3 regions of the Streptomyces rubradiris genome follow, and region 3 is predicted to be linked to each of the others. Evidence: riboswitches for the same ligand, from Rfam matches in the RefSeq annotation. Region 3 holds a riboswitch; each other region holds the start of a gene.
What was found. A riboswitch is a leader RNA that binds a small molecule or an ion and turns the genes downstream of it on or off. The one in region 3 is predicted to bind cobalamin.

Region 1: linked by a shared signal. The riboswitch ahead of Srubr_RS22380 (FecCD family ABC transporter permease) and the one ahead of nicT (Nickel transporter NicT) in region 3 are both predicted to bind cobalamin.
Region 2: linked by a shared signal. The riboswitch ahead of Srubr_RS25430 (ribonucleoside-diphosphate reductase subunit alpha) and the one ahead of nicT (Nickel transporter NicT) in region 3 are both predicted to bind cobalamin.

Annotation. Positions count from the first base shown of each region.
Region 1 is NZ_BNEA01000015.1:2,067,696-2,073,207, reverse strand. It holds gene alaS (alanine--tRNA ligase) at 1-349, opposite strand, end outside; gene Srubr_RS22390 (GNAT family N-acetyltransferase) at 369-938, opposite strand; gene tsaD (tRNA (adenosine(37)-N6)-threonylcarbamoyltransferase complex transferase subunit TsaD) at 935-1,984, opposite strand; cobalamin riboswitch at 2,267-2,401, shown strand; gene Srubr_RS22380 (FecCD family ABC transporter permease) at 2,535-3,563, shown strand; gene Srubr_RS22375 (ABC transporter ATP-binding protein) at 3,567-4,334, shown strand; gene Srubr_RS22370 (ABC transporter substrate-binding protein) at 4,344-5,342, shown strand.
Region 2 is NZ_BNEA01000015.1:2,788,537-2,794,048, forward strand. It holds gene mctP (monocarboxylate uptake permease MctP) at 1-538, shown strand, start outside; gene Srubr_RS25425 (GNAT family N-acetyltransferase) at 740-1,246, shown strand; cobalamin riboswitch at 1,299-1,423, shown strand; gene Srubr_RS25430 (ribonucleoside-diphosphate reductase subunit alpha) at 1,546-3,915, shown strand; gene Srubr_RS25435 (ribonucleotide-diphosphate reductase subunit beta) at 3,915-4,925, shown strand; gene Srubr_RS25440 (GlxA family transcriptional regulator) at 5,174-5,512, shown strand, end outside.
Region 3 is NZ_BNEA01000015.1:3,977,082-3,982,593, forward strand. It holds gene Srubr_RS30790 (isocitrate lyase/PEP mutase family protein) at 1-90, shown strand, start outside; gene Srubr_RS30795 (bile acid:sodium symporter family protein) at 240-1,319, shown strand; gene nicT (Nickel transporter NicT) at 1,216-2,298, opposite strand; cobalamin riboswitch at 2,328-2,511, opposite strand; gene Srubr_RS30805 (ArsR/SmtB family transcription factor) at 2,590-2,940, shown strand; gene Srubr_RS30810 (glycoside hydrolase family 13 protein) at 3,019-4,677, shown strand; gene Srubr_RS30815 (DUF4142 domain-containing protein) at 4,699-5,478, opposite strand.

The sequences.
Region 1 (5,512 bases), 1.9 Mb from region 3:
AGCCGCCGTCCGGCGTCGGCGAGGTGGACAGCTCCCAGGCGAAGGCGATGGCCTCCTCCTTGAAGTAGTCGCCGAAGGAGAAGTTGCCGTTCATCTGGAAGAAGGAGCCGTGCCGGGTGGTGCGGCCGACCTCCTCGATGTCCAGGGTGCGCACGCACTTCTGCACGCTCGTCGCCCGCGGCCACGGCGCCGCCGTCTCGCCCGTCAGGTACGGCTTGAAGGGGACCATGCCCGCGTTGACGAAGAGCAGCGTCGGGTCCGGTGTGGGCAGCGGGGCGCTGGGGACGACGGTGTGACCGCGCTCGGCGAAGAAGTCGAGGAAGCGGCGGCGGATCTCGGCGGTGCGCATGGTGGGCTCCGGGTGGCTGCTACAGGGGCTGGGCGGCCAGGTTTCGGGCGGGGTGGTGAGGGCCGAGGAAGACCGTGATGCCGTGGCCGCCGGGGGCGGGGTGGGTGGCCTGGGTCCAGCCCTGGCGGCGGTAGAAGGCCAGGGCCCTGGGCGAGCGGACGGACGTGAGCAGCCAGGCGCGGCCGTCGGGGGCGTCCTCGGTCACCGCTCGCAGGAGGCCGGCCGCGATCCCGGTGCCGCGAGCGGCGGGGCGGACGGCGAGTTCGTCGGTCTCGCGGGCGCCGCACAGCCACTCCTCGGTACGGACCGGGCCGAGACCGGCGGCCGCCTGCGGATAGCAGCGGTCGGCCGGGAAGGGGGCGGGCGTGTCCCAGGCGGTGGCGAAACCCACGACGTTCCGTCCGTCGAAGGCGAGTGCCGCGGTGAACCCCGGACGCCGTACGTCCGAGCCGAGCCGCGCGAGGAAGGCGTCCGCCCTTTCCTCGTCCTCGTTCCAGGGCGGCGCGCAGAACGCGTCGGCGTAGACGGAGCGCAGGGCGGCACCGTGCTCCAGGATCGCGTCGGGGGCGACGACACGGATGTCCGTCACGCGGCCACCGCCGCGGTCGCCGTGGGATGCAGGGCCGCGTACTCCAGTGGCGCCGAGGGGTCGACGGACAGGTCCCAGGGCGCCGGTTCGGCCCCGGCCCGTACGAGGAGGTCGCCGACGGCGGCGATCATCGCGCCGTTGTCCGTGCACAACCGCGGCGGCGGCACCCGCAAGGTGATCCCGGCCGCCCGGCAGCGCTCCTCGGCCAGCGCCCGCACCCGCGAGTTCGCGGCGACCCCGCCGACGACGACCAGCGTGCCCACCCCGTGCTCCCGGCAGGCGGCGACGGCCTTGCGGGTCAGTACGTCGGCGACCGCCTCCTGCAGCGACGCGGCCCCGTCGTGGACGGGCAGTTCGCGCCCGCGGTGGGCTTCCGCCCAGCGGGCCGCCGCCGTTTTCAGCCCGGAGAAGGAGAAGTCGTAGGAGCCGGGGAGGGGGCGGGGGAAGTCGACGGCGCGTGGATCGCCGTCCCGGGCGGCCCGGTCGATGGCCGGGCCGCCGGGGTACGGCAGCCCGAAGACCCGCGCGACCTTGTCGAAGCACTCGCCGGCGGCGTCGTCCAGGGTGTCGCCGAGGTGGACGATCGGATCGCGGGCCAGGTCGCGCACGAGGAGCAGCGAGGTGTGGCCGCCGGAGACGATCAGGACCACGCACGGGTCGGGCAGCGGTCCGTGCTCCAGGGTGTCGGCGGCGGCGTGACCGGCGAGGTGGTGCACGCCGTGGAGCGGGACGCCCAGCGCGTAGGCGATGCCCTTCGCTCCCGCGAGGCCCACGTGCAGCGCGCCGGACAGGCCCGGGCCCGTGGTCACGGCGACCGCCCCGATGTCGGAGAGCCGCAGCCCGGCCTGGTCCAGCGCCTGGCGCACCACCGGGCGCAGGGCGTGCAGGTGGGCCCGGGACGCGATCTCGGGCACCACTCCGCCGAAGCGGGCGTGCTCGTCCATGCTCGACGCCACGGCGTGCCCGAGCAGGCGTCCGTCCCGGACGAGCCCCGCACCGGTCTCGTCACACGACGACTCGATCCCGAGGACGATCGGAGAGCCCATGCCCTCCCCTTCCCTTCCTGCAACAAAATAGTTATTGCAACCAGTGTGCAATAAGATCTCCCCGGACGTGAACCCGGTCCCGGCCGCACGGTGATCGCTTAGTAGAGTCCACTCCTGTCGCCCCCCGAACTCCGAGGTAGCCAGCAGTGACCCCCGCCCGGACCGCGTACGAGCCGAACACGTCCTCCGCACCGCGGAACGCCTCGGTGTGCCCCGACCGCGGCAGCCACCCGTACCCGCCGCAGCGGGGGCGCCATCGCCGCTGACCCAATACCCCGGGCCTGCATGACGTCAGGCCCTCGCCTCCCGTGGGGGAAGTCCGGTGAGAGACCGGCGCTGACCCGCAACGGTGTGCACGGAGCCGGATCCGACGGTTGTCGTGCGAGCCCGATCGCCTGCGGGGGCGTGACGACCCGTTGACTGCTCGCCGTGGACCGCGAGAGGGGTACCGGACGGCCGACCGCGGCCTTACGGGCTGATCCTGCTCGATGTCCAGCAGGCGGCCCGTTCGAAAGGCCCCCAGGTGCGCCGAGGTACGGCCCCCACCCGCATGCCCGTGTTGCCGCTCAGCCTGTCCCTGGCGCTGCTGCTCCTGCTGTCCCTCGTGACCGGGGTCGGGCTCGGCGCCGCCGGCGTCGGCTGGGCGGAGGTACCGCACTTCCTGTGGGCCGGACTCACCGGCGGGACCGTGCGGGCGCGGGACGCGGCCGCGTACACCATCGTCTGGGAGATCCGCCTGCCGCGGGTGCTGCTGGGGGCCGTGGTCGGAGCGGGGCTCGCGACCGTCGGGGTGGCCGTGCAGGCCATGGTGCGCAACGCGCTGGCCGATCCGTTCGTGCTCGGCATCTCCTCCGGCGCGGCGGTGGGCGCCAACGCCGTCATCCTCCTCGGCGCGTTCGCCGGGCTCGGCGTGTGGGCGCTGTCCGCCTCGGCGTTCGCCTCCGCCCTCGCCGCCATGGCGCTCGTGTACGCCGCGGCCCGCTCCTCGCACGGGCTGACGCCCCTGCGGCTGATCCTGACCGGCACGGCACTGGCGTACGGCTTCGAGGCCGTCACCACGGTCATGGTGTTCGGCGCGGCCCGGGGCGAGGCGGCCCGGTCCGCGATGATGTGGCTGCTGGGCAGCCTGGGCGGCGCCACCTGGGCCAGTCTCCCGCTCGCCGCCGTCGCGGTGGCTGCCGGATGGGCCTGGCTGCGGTGGCGGGCCGAGGCGCTCAACGCGCTCGCCATGGGGGACGAGACCGCGGCCGCGCTCGGCGTCGGGCCGGCCCGGCTGCGCCGGGAGCTGTTCCTCGTCACCGCGGCCGTGACCGGGACGGTGGTGGCGGTCAGCGGGGCCATCGGATTCGTCGGGCTGATGGTGCCGCACGTCACCCGGATGCTGGTCGGCGCCGACCACCGGCGGGTACTGGCGGTCGCCCCGCTCGCCGGGGCGGTGCTGCTGGTGTGGGCGGACGCGCTGTCCCGGCTGCTGTTCGCCCCCGCCGAGCTGCCGGTCGGAGTGATCACCGCGGTGGTCGGCGTGCCCGCGTTCCTGCTGCTGATGCGGCGGGGCGGCTACGCGTTCGGGGGGCGCTGAGCGATGCGACTCGACATCGAGGACGTCACGATCGAGGCGGCCGGACTCCGGCTGGTCGAGCACATCGACCTCACCGTGGGCAGCGGGGCGTTCGCCGGACTCGTCGGTCCCAACGGCAGCGGCAAGTCGACCCTGCTGCGCTCCCTGTACCGGGCGCTGCGGCCGGCCGGGGGAGCGGTACGGCTGGACGGGGACGACCTGCACGCCATGGACGCGCGGGCCGCCGCCCGCGTGCTGGCCGCGCTGCCCCAGGAGTCCTCGGCCGAGTTCGACTTCACCGTCGCCGAGGTGGTCGCCATGGGGCGGCTGCCGCACCAGGGCCGCACGGCCGCCTCGGACCGGGAGATCTGCGCCCGGGCGATGGCCCGCACCGGCGTCGCCCACCTCGCCGGCCGCGGCTTCCTCGGCCTGTCCGGCGGCGAGAAGCAACGGGTCCTCATCGCCCGTGCCCTGGCCCAGCAGCCGAGGGTCCTGGTCCTCGACGAGCCCACCAACCACCTCGACATCGCCCACCAGCTGGACGTGCTGTCCCTGGTCCGCGCCAGCGGCCTGACCGTGCTGGCCGCGCTGCACGACCTCAACCTGGCGGCGGCCCACTGCGACGTGCTGTACGTCCTCGACGGCGGCCGGATCGTCGCCTCCGGTCCCCCCGGGGAGGTCCTCCGACCCGCCTTGCTGGCCGAGGTGTTCGGCGTGCGGGCGCACACCGTCCGGCACCCGGAGACGGACGCCGTCCAGCTCCTGTTCGACCTGCTCCCGCCCACTGCCTGAAGGATGCCCATGCGCAAGCAGCTACTTGCCACCGCCCTCTGTCTGGCCGCGACCGCCACCGGATGCGGCGCCACGGTGGAGCCGGCCGAGGACGCGAAACCCTCCTCCTCCATCACCCTGACCAACTGCGGTCGCCAGGTGACGTACGACAAGGTCCCCGAGCGGGTCGTCACCAACGATGTCGGCATCACGGAGCTGATGTTCGCCCTCGGTCTGGAGGACCGCATGGCCGGCTTCGCCATGCCCGACGACAAGGGCGACCTGCGCGGCGTGCCCTGGAAGGACGGCTACGACAAGGTCAAGTGGCTGTCCAAGGACCAGCTCACCAAGGAGAACGTCCTCGACGCCCGCGCCGACCTCGTCTTCGCCGGCTGGAACTACGGCTTCCGCGAGGACGGCGGCTTCACCCCCGACGCGCTGAAGAAGCTCGGCATCCCCTCGTACATCCTCACCGAGTCCTGCCACAACGGTCGTACGAAGTCCTCCCGCGGCATCATGCCGCCCCTGGACGCCCTGTACACCGACCTCACCAACCTCGGCAGGCTCTTCGGCGTCCAGAAGCGCGCGGCCGCTCTGATCGCCGACTTCAAGAAACAGGTCGCGGACGTGCGGGCGAAGGCACCCAAGGGCTCCGACCGTCCTTCCGTCTTCCTCTACGACAGCGGCCAGGACACACCCTTCACCTCCGGCCGCTACGCCGCCCCGGAACAGATCATCACCGAGGCCGGTGGCGTCAACGTCATGCACGACGTGGCGGACTCATGGACCACCGTCGGCTGGGAGAGCGTCGTACAGCGCGACCCGGACGTCATCGTCATCTGCGACTACGGCGACGTCGGCGCCGAGCAGAAGAAGCGGTTCCTGCTCTCCTACGCCCCGTTGCGCGACGTCTCGGCCGTCAAGCACCGGCGCATCATCTCCCTGGACTACGCAGACCTGGTCGAAAGCCCCCGCAACCCATCGGCGATCGCCCGCCTCGGCGCGTACCTGCGGACCGTCGATTCCTGACGCACCGCCGAGCCGCCGAGCACCGGGACCGGGATGTCCGGCTTCCGCCGTGCGGCCCGCCGGTTCATCAGCCGACGGGCAGGCGGCCCCGCCCGGGCCGCCGGGGCGAGGTAGACGTCTGCCTTCGCCAACTCGGCGGCGGTCCCGCAGGCGGTGGAGGGGGCACGGTC
Region 2 (5,512 bases), 1.2 Mb from region 3:
CTTCACCCGCAACATCTACAAGGACTTCATCAAGCCGAACGCGACGGCCGCGGAGGAGACCAAGGTCTCCAAGCTGGTCTCCCTGCTGGTGAAGGTCGGCGCCCTGGTGTTCGTCCTCACCATGGACAAGACCGTCGCCATCAACTTCCAGCTGCTGGGCGGCATCTGGATCCTGCAGACCTTCCCGGCCCTGGTCGGCGGCCTGTTCACCGGCTGGTTCCACCGTTGGGCGCTGCTGGCCGGCTGGGCGGTCGGCATGGTCTACGGCACGGCCGCCGCCTACGGGGTGGCCTCGCCCACGCAGAAGCACTTCGGCGGCTCCTCGAAGGAGATCCCCGGCATCGGCGAGATCGGTTACATCGGCCTGACGGCGTTCGTGCTGAACGTCCTGGTCACCGTGGTCCTGACGGTCGTCCTGAAGGCCGTGAAGGCCCCCGCGGGCATCGACGAGACCAAGCCGGAGGACTACACGGCGGACTCCGGCGACCCCGATGTCCAGGTGGAGCTTCCGCCGGCCACCGCGGGCAGCGCGCACTGACCCACGCGACATCCGCAGCGGGCCGCCGACAGCAGACGCGTCGGCGGCCCGCTGCCGTCGCCTGTCCGGCCCGCTGCCATACACCGGTCCGGGCGGGTGACGCGCGGCCCTCCCCGGCGGGGCACCCTGTGGAAACCGGCGGGGCACGCACCCTGTGGAAAACTTCGACGCCTTGTCGTACCCGTCCGGCACACTCGGCCCATGGACATCGTCATCCGGCCCGCCGCCCCTCCCGAGTACGCCGTCCTCGGCGAGATCACCGCACAGGCCTACCTCGGAGACGGCCTCCTGGACTTCGGCGAGAGCGACGCGTACCTGGGCGAGCTGAAGGACGTGGCGAAACGCGCCGCCGCCGCCGAGGTCCTCGTCGCCGTCGCGGACGACCGGCCGCTCGGCGGCGTCACCTTCGTCCCGTCCGGTGGCCCCATGGCGGACATAGCCCGCCCCGGCGAGGCGGAGATCCGCATGCTCGCGGTGGACCGCGCGGCCCGCGGCCGGGGCGCCGGCGAGGCGCTCGTCCGGGCCTGTATCGAGCGCGCGAGGGCCACGGAGGGCTGCACGGCCGTCGTCCTGTCCACCCAGCGCACCATGCGCACCGCCCACCGCATCTATGAACGGCTGGGATTCGTCCGCACACCCGAACGGGACTGGAATCCCGTGCCGGAGCTGGACGGCATCACGCTGCTCACCTACGAGTTGACGCTCTGACACCACCGGGACACAACATCTGGGGGTGACACGACAGCCCGGCACAAGATGTATGCTCATGCTCGCTGTCGCCGCAGGGGAATCCGGTGCGAATCCGGAACTGTCCCGCAACGGTGTACTTGTGCGTATCCGCGTACGAGCGTCAGTCCGAGGACCTGCCGACAGCGCACCCGGCCACCCGGCCGGTGTGCCCGACGTCCGGGCCTCGTGGAATGGGCCGGTGGACGCGAGAGCCGTCGCGCGCTCGTGCTGTCCCCTGCCCTCCGCCAGGCCCCGTGCCGAGCGAGGGAGACCCCCACGTGACCATCGCGCCAGCCGACCCGGCTTCGGTCAGCGGACCGGAGACCGACGCTCCCGGTACCGCGCTGCTGCGGACGCTGTCCGAGCTGACGGCCGATCTGCCCGACGCCGACCCCGGGCGGGTCGCCGCCGCCGCGCTGCGCGGCCGGTCCGCGCGGGCCGACGAGGCGGAGCTGCGCGAGCTGGCCACGGAGGCCGCCGCCGGCCTGATCGCCGAGGACCCCGCCTACTCGAAGCTGGCCGCCCGGCTGCTGACCCTCGCGATCCGGGCCGAGGCCGCCTCCCAGGGCGTGACCTCCTTCACCGGGTCGATCACGGTGGGTCATCGCGAGGGCCTGGTCGCCGACCGCACCGCCGAGTTCGTGCGCACCCACGCCGGACGGCTGGACGCGCTGGTGGACTCGGCCGTGGCGGAGGGCGCCGACGACCGCTTCGGCTACTTCGGCCTGCGCACCCTGCACAGCCGCTACCTGCTGCGCCACCCGATCACCCGCAAGGTCATCGAGACGCCCCAGCACTTCATGCTGCGCGTGGCCAGCGGCCTGGCCGAGGACGACACGGCCCGCTCCGTGGACGAGGTCGCCTCGCTCTACGGCCTGATGAGCCGCCTGGACTACCTGCCCTCCTCCCCCACCCTGTTCAACTCCGGCACCCGCCACCCCCAGATGTCGTCCTGCTACCTGCTGGACTCCCCGCTGGACGAGCTGGACTCCATCTACGGCCGCTACCACCAGGTCGCCCGGCTGTCGAAGCACGCCGGCGGCATCGGGCTGTCGTACTCCCGCATCCGCTCGCGCGGTTCGCTGATCCGGGGGACGAACGGGCACTCCAACGGGATCGTGCCGTTCCTGAAGACCCTGGACGCCTCGGTCGCCGCCGTGAACCAGGGCGGCCGGCGCAAGGGCGCCGCCGCCGTCTACCTGGAGACCTGGCACTCCGACATCGAGGAGTTCCTGGAGCTGCGCGACAACACCGGCGAGGACGCCCGCCGCACCCACAACCTCAACCTCGCCCACTGGATCCCCGACGAGTTCATGCGCCGGGTCAACGCCGACGCCCAGTGGTCCCTGTTCTCCCCCGCCGACGTCCCCCACCTCGTCGACCTGTGGGGCGAGGACTTCGACACCGCCTACCGCAAGGCCGAAGCCGCCGGCCTGGCCAAGAAGACCCTCCCCGCCCGGGAACTGTACGGCCGGATGATGCGCACCCTGGCCCAGACCGGCAACGGCTGGATGACCTTCAAGGACGCCGCCAACCGCACCGCCAACCAGACCGCCGAACCCGGCAACGTCATCCACTCCTCCAACCTCTGCACCGAGATCCTGGAGGTCACCAACGACGGCGAGACGGCCGTCTGCAACCTCGGCTCCATCAACCTCGGCGCCTTCGTCCGCGACGGCGACATCGACTGGGACCGCCTGGACGCCACCGTCCGCACCGCCGTCACCTTCCTCGACCGCGTCGTCGACATCAACTACTACCCCACCGAACAGGCCGGGCGTTCCAACGCCAAGTGGCGCCCGGTCGGGCTGGGCGCGATGGGCCTCCAGGACGTCTTCTTCAAGCTGCGGCTGCCGTTCGACTCGGCCGAGGCCAAGGCGCTGTCCACGCGCATCTCCGAGCGGATCATGCTGGCCGCCTACGAGACGTCCGCCGACCTCGCCGAGCGCAACGGCCCCCTGCCCGCCTGGGAGAAGACCCGCACGGCCCGGGGCGTGCTGCACCCCGACCATTACGGTGTCGAGTTCACCTGGCCCGAGCGCTGGGCGGCGCTGCGTGAGCGCATCGCCAGGACGGGCATGCGCAACTCGCTGCTGCTGGCGATCGCGCCGACGGCCACCATCGCGTCGATCGCGGGGGTGTACGAGTGCGTCGAGCCGCAGGTGTCGAACCTGTTCAAGCGCGAGACCCTGTCCGGCGAGTTCCTCCAGGTCAACTCCTACCTGGTGCAGGACCTGAAGGACCTCGGCGTCTGGGACGCCCGCACCCGCGAGGCACTGCGCGAGGCCAACGGCTCGGTGCAGGACTTCCAGTGGATCCCCGAGGACATCCGCGCCCTGTACCGCACGGCCTGGGAGATCCCCCAGCGCGGCCTGATCGACATGGCCGCCGCCCGCACCCCCTACCTCGACCAGGCGCAGTCGCTGAACCTGTTCATGGAGACGCCGACCATCGGCAAGCTCTCCTCGATGTACGCCTACGCCTGGAAATCGGGCCTGAAGACCACGTACTACCTGCGTTCGCGCCCCGCGACGCGCATCGCCCGCGCCGCCCAGGCGCAGCCCACCCTCCCCGCACAGGTCACCGCGGACCCCGAAGCGGTCGCCTGTTCCCTGGAAAACCCCGAGTCCTGCGAGGCCTGCCAGTAATGTCCCGTAACACCAACCTGCTCGACCCCGGCTTCGAACTCACCCTGCGCCCCATGCGCTACCCCGACTTCTACGAACGCTACCGGGACGCCATCAAGAACACCTGGACCGTCGAAGAGGTCGACCTCCACTCCGACGTCGCCGACCTCGCCAAACTCACCCCCGAGGAACAGCACCTCATCGGCCGGCTCGTCGCCTTCTTCGCCACCGGCGACTCCATCGTCGCCAACAACCTCGTACTCACCCTCTACAAGCACATCAACTCCCCCGAAGCACGCCTCTACCTGAGCCGACAGCTCTTCGAGGAAGCCGTCCACGTCCAGTTCTATCTGACACTGCTGGACACCTACCTCCCCGACCCCGAGGACCGCGCGGCCGCCTTCGCCGCGGTGGAGAACATCCCCTCCATCCGCGAGAAGGCCGAGTTCTGCTTCAAATGGATCGACGAGGTCGAGAAGATCGACCGCCTGGAGACCAAGGCCGACCGCCGCCGCTTCCTGCTCAACCTCATCTGCTTCGCCGCCTGCATCGAAGGACTCTTCTTCTACGGCGCCTTCGCCTACGTCTACTGGTTCCGCAGCCGCGGCCTCCTGCACGGCCTGGCCACCGGCACCAACTGGGTCTTCCGCGACGAGACCATGCACATGAGCTTCGCCTTCGACGTCGTCGACACCGTCCGCAAGGAAGAACCCGACCTCTTCGACGACCAGCTCCAGCAGCAGGTCACCGACATGCTGAAGGAAGCCGTCGAAGCCGAACTGCAGTTCGCGCGCGACCTGTGCGGCGACGGCCTCCCGGGCATGAACACCGAGTCGATGCGGCAGTACCTCGAATGCGTCGCCGACCAGCGCCTCACCCGCCTCGGCTTCGCCCCGCTCTACGGCTCCGAGAACCCCTTCTCCTTCATGGAACTCCAGGGCGTTCAGGAACTGACGAACTTCTTCGAGCGCCGCCCCTCCGCGTACCAGGTCGCCGTCGAGGGCACGGTCGACCTCGACGAGGACTTCTGACCCCTCCCACTGTCCCGGGCCTCCTGGGCCTCCCTGATCTGCCGGTCGATGCGCCTGTCGCGCAGGTGCCCGAGCAGGGAGGGGAGGGCCAGGAGGACCAGGATGCCCAGGGTCAGTCCGATTCCGATCAAGCCTTCGATCTGGTTCTCGTTCATGGACACCACTGTCGCGTCGGTCACTCCTGACCGGCAGGGGCAGGACTGCCGTAGACCCTCGAATTACTGCCACCGCCGAGGCAGACTGGCGGCATGCTGAAAAACGTGGTCGCCGTGCTGCTGGACGGCGTGCATCCCTTCGAACTGGGCGTCGTCTGCGAAGTGTTCGGCATGGACCGCAGCGACGACGGGCTGCCGGTGTACGACTTCGCCGTGGTGTCGGCGGAGGGGCCGGGCCTCACCACCCACTGCGGGTTCACGGTGTCCACGCCGCACGGCCTGGAGCGGCTGGAGGAGGCCGACCTGATCGCCGTGCCGGCGGGCGAGGACTTCACCGTGCGCGAGTTCCCGCCGGAGCTGCTGACGGCATTGCGCCGGGCGGTCGACCGGGGCACCCGGGTGCTCAGCGTCTGCTCCGGGGTGTTCGTCCTG
Region 3 (5,512 bases):
CAGACCGGGCCGGACAGCGTGGGGGTCGCCGAGTGCCTGGCCCTGCTGGAGAAGAACATCAGCCGGCACCACGTGCACACCCCGGCGTGACCTGATCCACCACAGGGGCCCGCGCGCCGCCGGCACGCGGGCCCCACCGGTTGACGAACCCCATGGACGAACCCCATGGACGAAACCCATGGGTGAGGCCCACAGAGGCATCCCCCGTCCCATGCCACCCGCTTCCAAGGCAGGAGCGCATGTCTCAGACGCTCACAGGCTCGGTCCGCGGTCTGGCGCGCCGTGTCGACTGGTACATCGTCGCGCTGTTCGGCGCGATCGGGATCGCCGCGCTCGTCCCGGCCGAGGACACGGCGGCCGAGGCCGTCTCGTGGCTGACCAAGCTGGCGATCGGCCTGCTGTTCTTCCTCTACGGCGCCCGGCTCTCCCCGCAGGCCGCGCTGGACGGCGTACGGCACTGGCGGCTGCATCTCCCGGTGCTCGCCCTGACGTTCGCCGCCTTCCCGCTGCTCGGCCTGGCGGCGCGGCTGCTGCCGGACGGGTGGCTCGGCGCCGAACTGACCGCCGGTGTCCTCTTCCTGGCCGTGCTGCCGTCCACCGTGCAGTCCTCCATCGCCCTCACCTCCCTGGCCCGCGGCAACGTGGCCGCGGCCCTGTGCTCCGCGTCCTTCTCCACGGTGCTGGGCGTGGTGCTCACCCCGGTGCTGGCCGTCGCGCTGATCGGCGGCGGCGAGGGCGGCGGAATCCCGATCGGCGCGGGTCAACTCGTCGACATCGCCGTCCAATTGCTGCTGCCGTTCGCCGCCGGACAGGCGGTGCGGCGGTGGATCTCCGGCTGGCTCGGCCGGCACCGCAAGGTGATCGGGCTCTGCGACCGGGGCTCCATCCTGCTCGTCGTCTACGCGGCGTTCAGCCGGGGCATGACCACCGGCATCTGGCAGCGGGTGTCCCCCGGCCGCCTGGTCCTGCTCGGCGTGCTGATCGCGGTCCTGCTCGCCGCCGCGCTGCTGCTCGCCGACCGCTCCGCGCGGGCGCTGCGGCTGCCCCGCGAGGACCGGGTGACGGCGGTCTTCTGCGGGGCGACCAAGAGCCTGGCCAGCGGGCTGCCGATGGCCTCCGTGCTGTTCCCCGCGGACGAGGTCGCCATGACCGTCCTGCCGCTGATGCTCTACCACACCCTCCAGCTGGTGGTCTGTGCCGCGCTCGCCCGCCGCCTCAGTCGGACGGCGCCGCCCGCACCGACCAGCGCTCCTCCACCCGTGCCAGCCGCCAGTACGCCAGCGCCGCCGCCCACACCACCACGAACAGGCCGACGATGAGATAGCCGACGCTGTCCAGGTTCAGCCCGGCCACCCAGCCGGTCACCGGGTCGCTGAGGCCGGCCTTCTCGTGCAGCACGCCGACCAGTTCGATCGTGCCGATGAAGAAGGCCACGGCGATGGACAGACCGGTGATGGCGAGGTTGTAGAAGACCTTGCGGACGGGGTTGGCGAACGCCCACTGGTAGGCGAAGTTCATGAACGTGCCGTCGAGGGTGTCGAACAGGCTCATCCCGGCGGCGAACAGCAGCGGCAGGCACAGGATCGCGTACCAGGGCAGGCCGGCCGCCGCTCCCGAGCCGGCCATCACCATCAGGCTGACCTCGGTGGCCGTGTCGAAGCCGAGGCCGAACAGGAAGCCCAGCGGGTACATCTGCCCCGGCCGGGACACGGACTTCGTCAGCCGCCCCAGCAGCCGGTTCATGAACCCGCGGCCTTCCAGGTGCCTCTCCAGCTCCGTCTCGTCGTACCCGCCCGCGCGCATCGCCCGGAACACCTTCAGGATGCCCGCCAGGGCGACCAGGTTCAGGGCGGCGATGAGGTAGAGGAAGGACCCGGAGATCGTCGTACCGACCACCCCGAGCACCTGGTGGGTGGTGGAGCCCTCGTTCATCACCTTCCCGGCCAGCGAGGTGCCGCCCGCGATCAGCAGGGCCAGCAGCACGACCACGCTGGAGTGCCCGAGCGCGAACCAGAACCCCACCGACACCGGCCGCTTGCCGTCGGCCATCAGCTTGCGGGTGGTGTTGTCGATCGCCGCGATGTGGTCGGCGTCGAAGGCGTGGCGCATGCCGAGGGTGTAGGCGGTGATGCCCAGCCCCACGCCGAACACCTGTGAACCGACCTCGAAGTGCCGCGGGGCGACCAGCAGACAGAGAATCCCGAAGGCGACGACATGCAGGGCGAGGATCACCACCAGCAGCCCCGCCGTCTTGACGGTGTCCTCGCGTCGCCAGCGGAAAGAAGCGGCATCAGCCATCGGGTTCACGCTCCAGCACCTCGTGGATCACTTCGTGAGCTGCCGTGGCCGGTCTCCTGGCTTACGGGTCACGCGTCCGCCGTTCCTGCCTTCCCGGCCTTTCGACCAGTGGCCCGGCGGGTGCCGGACGGAACGGGAACTCCCCGATCACAGTGGCGAGGGCCGCTCCGGTCTCACACCGGCTTCCCGAACACCACGGCCCGCCCACGGTAGAGGGGCACACGGTTGCCTGCATAGCTGCGCAGTCGGGCAGGTATGCAAGATCACATCGCCGCCTGCCAGGATGGGGGCATGCATCTCGTTCCTGCCGACCGGGCCGATCGTCGCACCATCGACGGTCACCGGGTGTGCGAGGCGATCGCCGCGATCGGCGACGCGGGGCGTCTGCGCACCTGGGCCGACCGTTTCTCGTTGCTGGCCGACGCCAACCGGCTCGCGCTGCTGCTCGCCCTGCACCGGACCGGGCCGCTGGCCGTCTCGGACCTGGCGATCGCCACGGGCATGAACGACCCGGCCGTCTCGCAGGCCCTGCGGCTGCTGCGCGCGGCCGGGGTCGTGGCGGGGGAGAAAGAGGGGCGCGTGGTGCGCTATCGGGTGGTGGACGAGGACGTGAGGGGCCTGTTGGAGCACTGCGCCGCCTGATCGCCCCGGAAAAGGTTCCCTTTCGGGCAATGTGGACAGATACCCATCCGTACCGCCGTCCGTCCCATGGGAGCCCGTATGGCAGACCGTCCGCCGGACCTCTCGTCCAGGAACCCCGACTGGTGGCGCCAGGCCGTCATCTACCAGATCTATCCCCGCAGTTTCGCCGACGCCGACGGTGACGGTCTCGGTGACCTCAGGGGCCTGACCCAGCGGCTGTCGCACCTCGCCACGCTCGGCGTCGACGCCCTGTGGCTGAGCCCCTTCTACCCCTCCGAGCTCGCCGACGGCGGCTACGACGTCATCGACCCGCGCGGTGTCGACGAACGCCTGGGCACGCTGGACGACTTCGACGCCCTGGTGGGCGAGGCGCACCGGCTGGGCCTGAAGGTCGTCGTGGACATCGTCCCCAACCACACCTCCCATCTGCACCGCTGGTTCCGGGAGGCGCTGCGCGCCGGGCCCGGATCGGCCGCCCGCGAGCGGTACGTGTTCCGGCCGGGACGCGGCGCGCACGGGGAACTGCCGCCCACCGACTGGCAGTCGGTGTTCGGCGGCAGCGCCTGGCAGCGGGTGGCCGACGGGGAGTGGTACCTGCACCTGTTCGCCCCCGAGCAGCCCGACCTGAACTGGGACAACGAGGAGGTCCGCGCCGACTTCCGCACCACCCTGCGGTTCTGGTGCGACCGGGGCGTGGACGGCTTCCGCGTGGACGTCGCGCACGGCCTGGCCAAGGACCTCACCGAGCCGCTGCGGGACCTCGGCACCCTCGGCACGGCCGGCGAGGCGGCCCTGCTGCACCTGCCGCCGGGCAGCCACCCGTACTGGGACCGGGACGAGGTGCACGAGATCTACCGCGACTGGCGCAAGATCTTCGACGCCTACCGCCCGCCCCGCATGGCCGTCGCCGAGGCCTGGGTCCCGGGCGGCCGCCGGTCCCTGTACGCCCGCCCCGACGAACTCGGCCAGGCCTTCAACTTCGAGTACCTCCAGGCCCGCTGGGACGCGGACGAGCTGCGGGAGATCATCGCCGGCGAGCTGGCCACGGCCCGCGCGGCCGGTGCCTCCGCGACCTGGGTACTGTCCAACCACGACGTCGTACGGCACGCCTCCCGGCTCATGCTGCCGCCCGGCACCGACCCGGAGTCCTGGCTGCTCGCCCACGGCGCGGCGCCCGCCGTCGATCCGGCCGCCGGGCTGCGCCGGGCCCGGGCGGCGACCCTGCTGATGCTGGCGCTGCCCGGCTCGGCGTATCTGTACCAGGGCGAGGAACTCGGCCTGCCCGAGGTCGCGGACCTGCCCACGGAGGTGCTCCAGGACCCGATCTGGGAGCAGACCGGCCACACCCGCAAGGGCCGCGACGGCTGCCGGGTGCCCCTGCCGTGGACGACGTCCGGGCCGTCCTACGGCTTCGGGCCCGGCGCCGGCTGGCTGCCGCAGCCCGCGTCCTTCGCCGGCTACGCGGTCCAGGCGCAGGCCGGTGTGGAGGGCTCCACGCTGGAGCTGTACCGCACGGCCCTGCGGCTGCGCCGCAAGCTGCTGGACGGCGAGACGCTGACCTGGACCCCGGGCGCCCCGGCCGGCGTGCTGGACTTCACCCGCACCGAGGCCTGGCGCAGCGTCACCAACCTGGGCACCGAGCCGGTGCCGCTGCCGCCCGGCGAGGTCCTGCTGAGCAGCACCCCGCTGCCCGGCGGCGGGGTGCTGCCGCCGGACACCACCGTGTGGCTGGCCTAGGACCGCCCGGCCGCGCCGCGGCTAGCCGGCCGGCGGGGCCGGGCTCGGTCCCGCCCCGGTGCCGCCGCCCGCGAGGGCGTCGATGTCCACCGGGGTGGAGGTGGCCGACGGCGGCGGGGTGAGGACCACCTCCGGCCGGCCGGCGGCCGGGGGCGGCGGGGTCAGGTCGGAGTCGGGCAGCTTGGGCGAGGTGGTCTGCTGGAACAGGGTCCGGTCGAAGTCCACCAGGCCCGTCTTCTCCATCATGGAGATGTGGTCCAGCACGGTGTCGTTGGCCTGGTCGGCCAGGGCCCGCACCAGCGAGTTCTTCGTGGTGGACCGGATCTTCGCCACCGTGTTGAAGATGGAACCGTGCGTCATCCGCAGGATGTTGGCGAAGTCGGTGTCGAACCGCCTGCCGCTCTCCCCGTCCAGCTGCCGCACGAAGCCCCGCTGCTGGGGGCTCGCCTCGTCGGGCAGCGTGATGTTCAGCAGCGGGGCGATCGCGCGGCAGGTGGTGTCGAGCGCCGCGTGTCCGTCGACCAGGTGCCGGCTGGCCGTGATCACCGCCTCGGAGCCGCCCTTGCGCAGCCCGATCTGCCCGACGGGGTACTCCCACAGCCCCGCCGCCCGCACCTTCACCACGAAGTCCCGGTCCTGCTCGGTCAGCGGCCCCCACCGGGTGCTCGCGATGACACGGTCCGGGGCGCCGGAGACCTGGCTCAGGCCGAGCATGGCCGGGTAGGCGAGCGCGGCGAGGGTCAGGGCCATCGCACCGCCCACGAACAGCGTTCCGGTCGCGTTCCGCGAAAAGCGCACCATGCCTCCTGCCGGGGATCTTCCGTCGTCGGCCCGG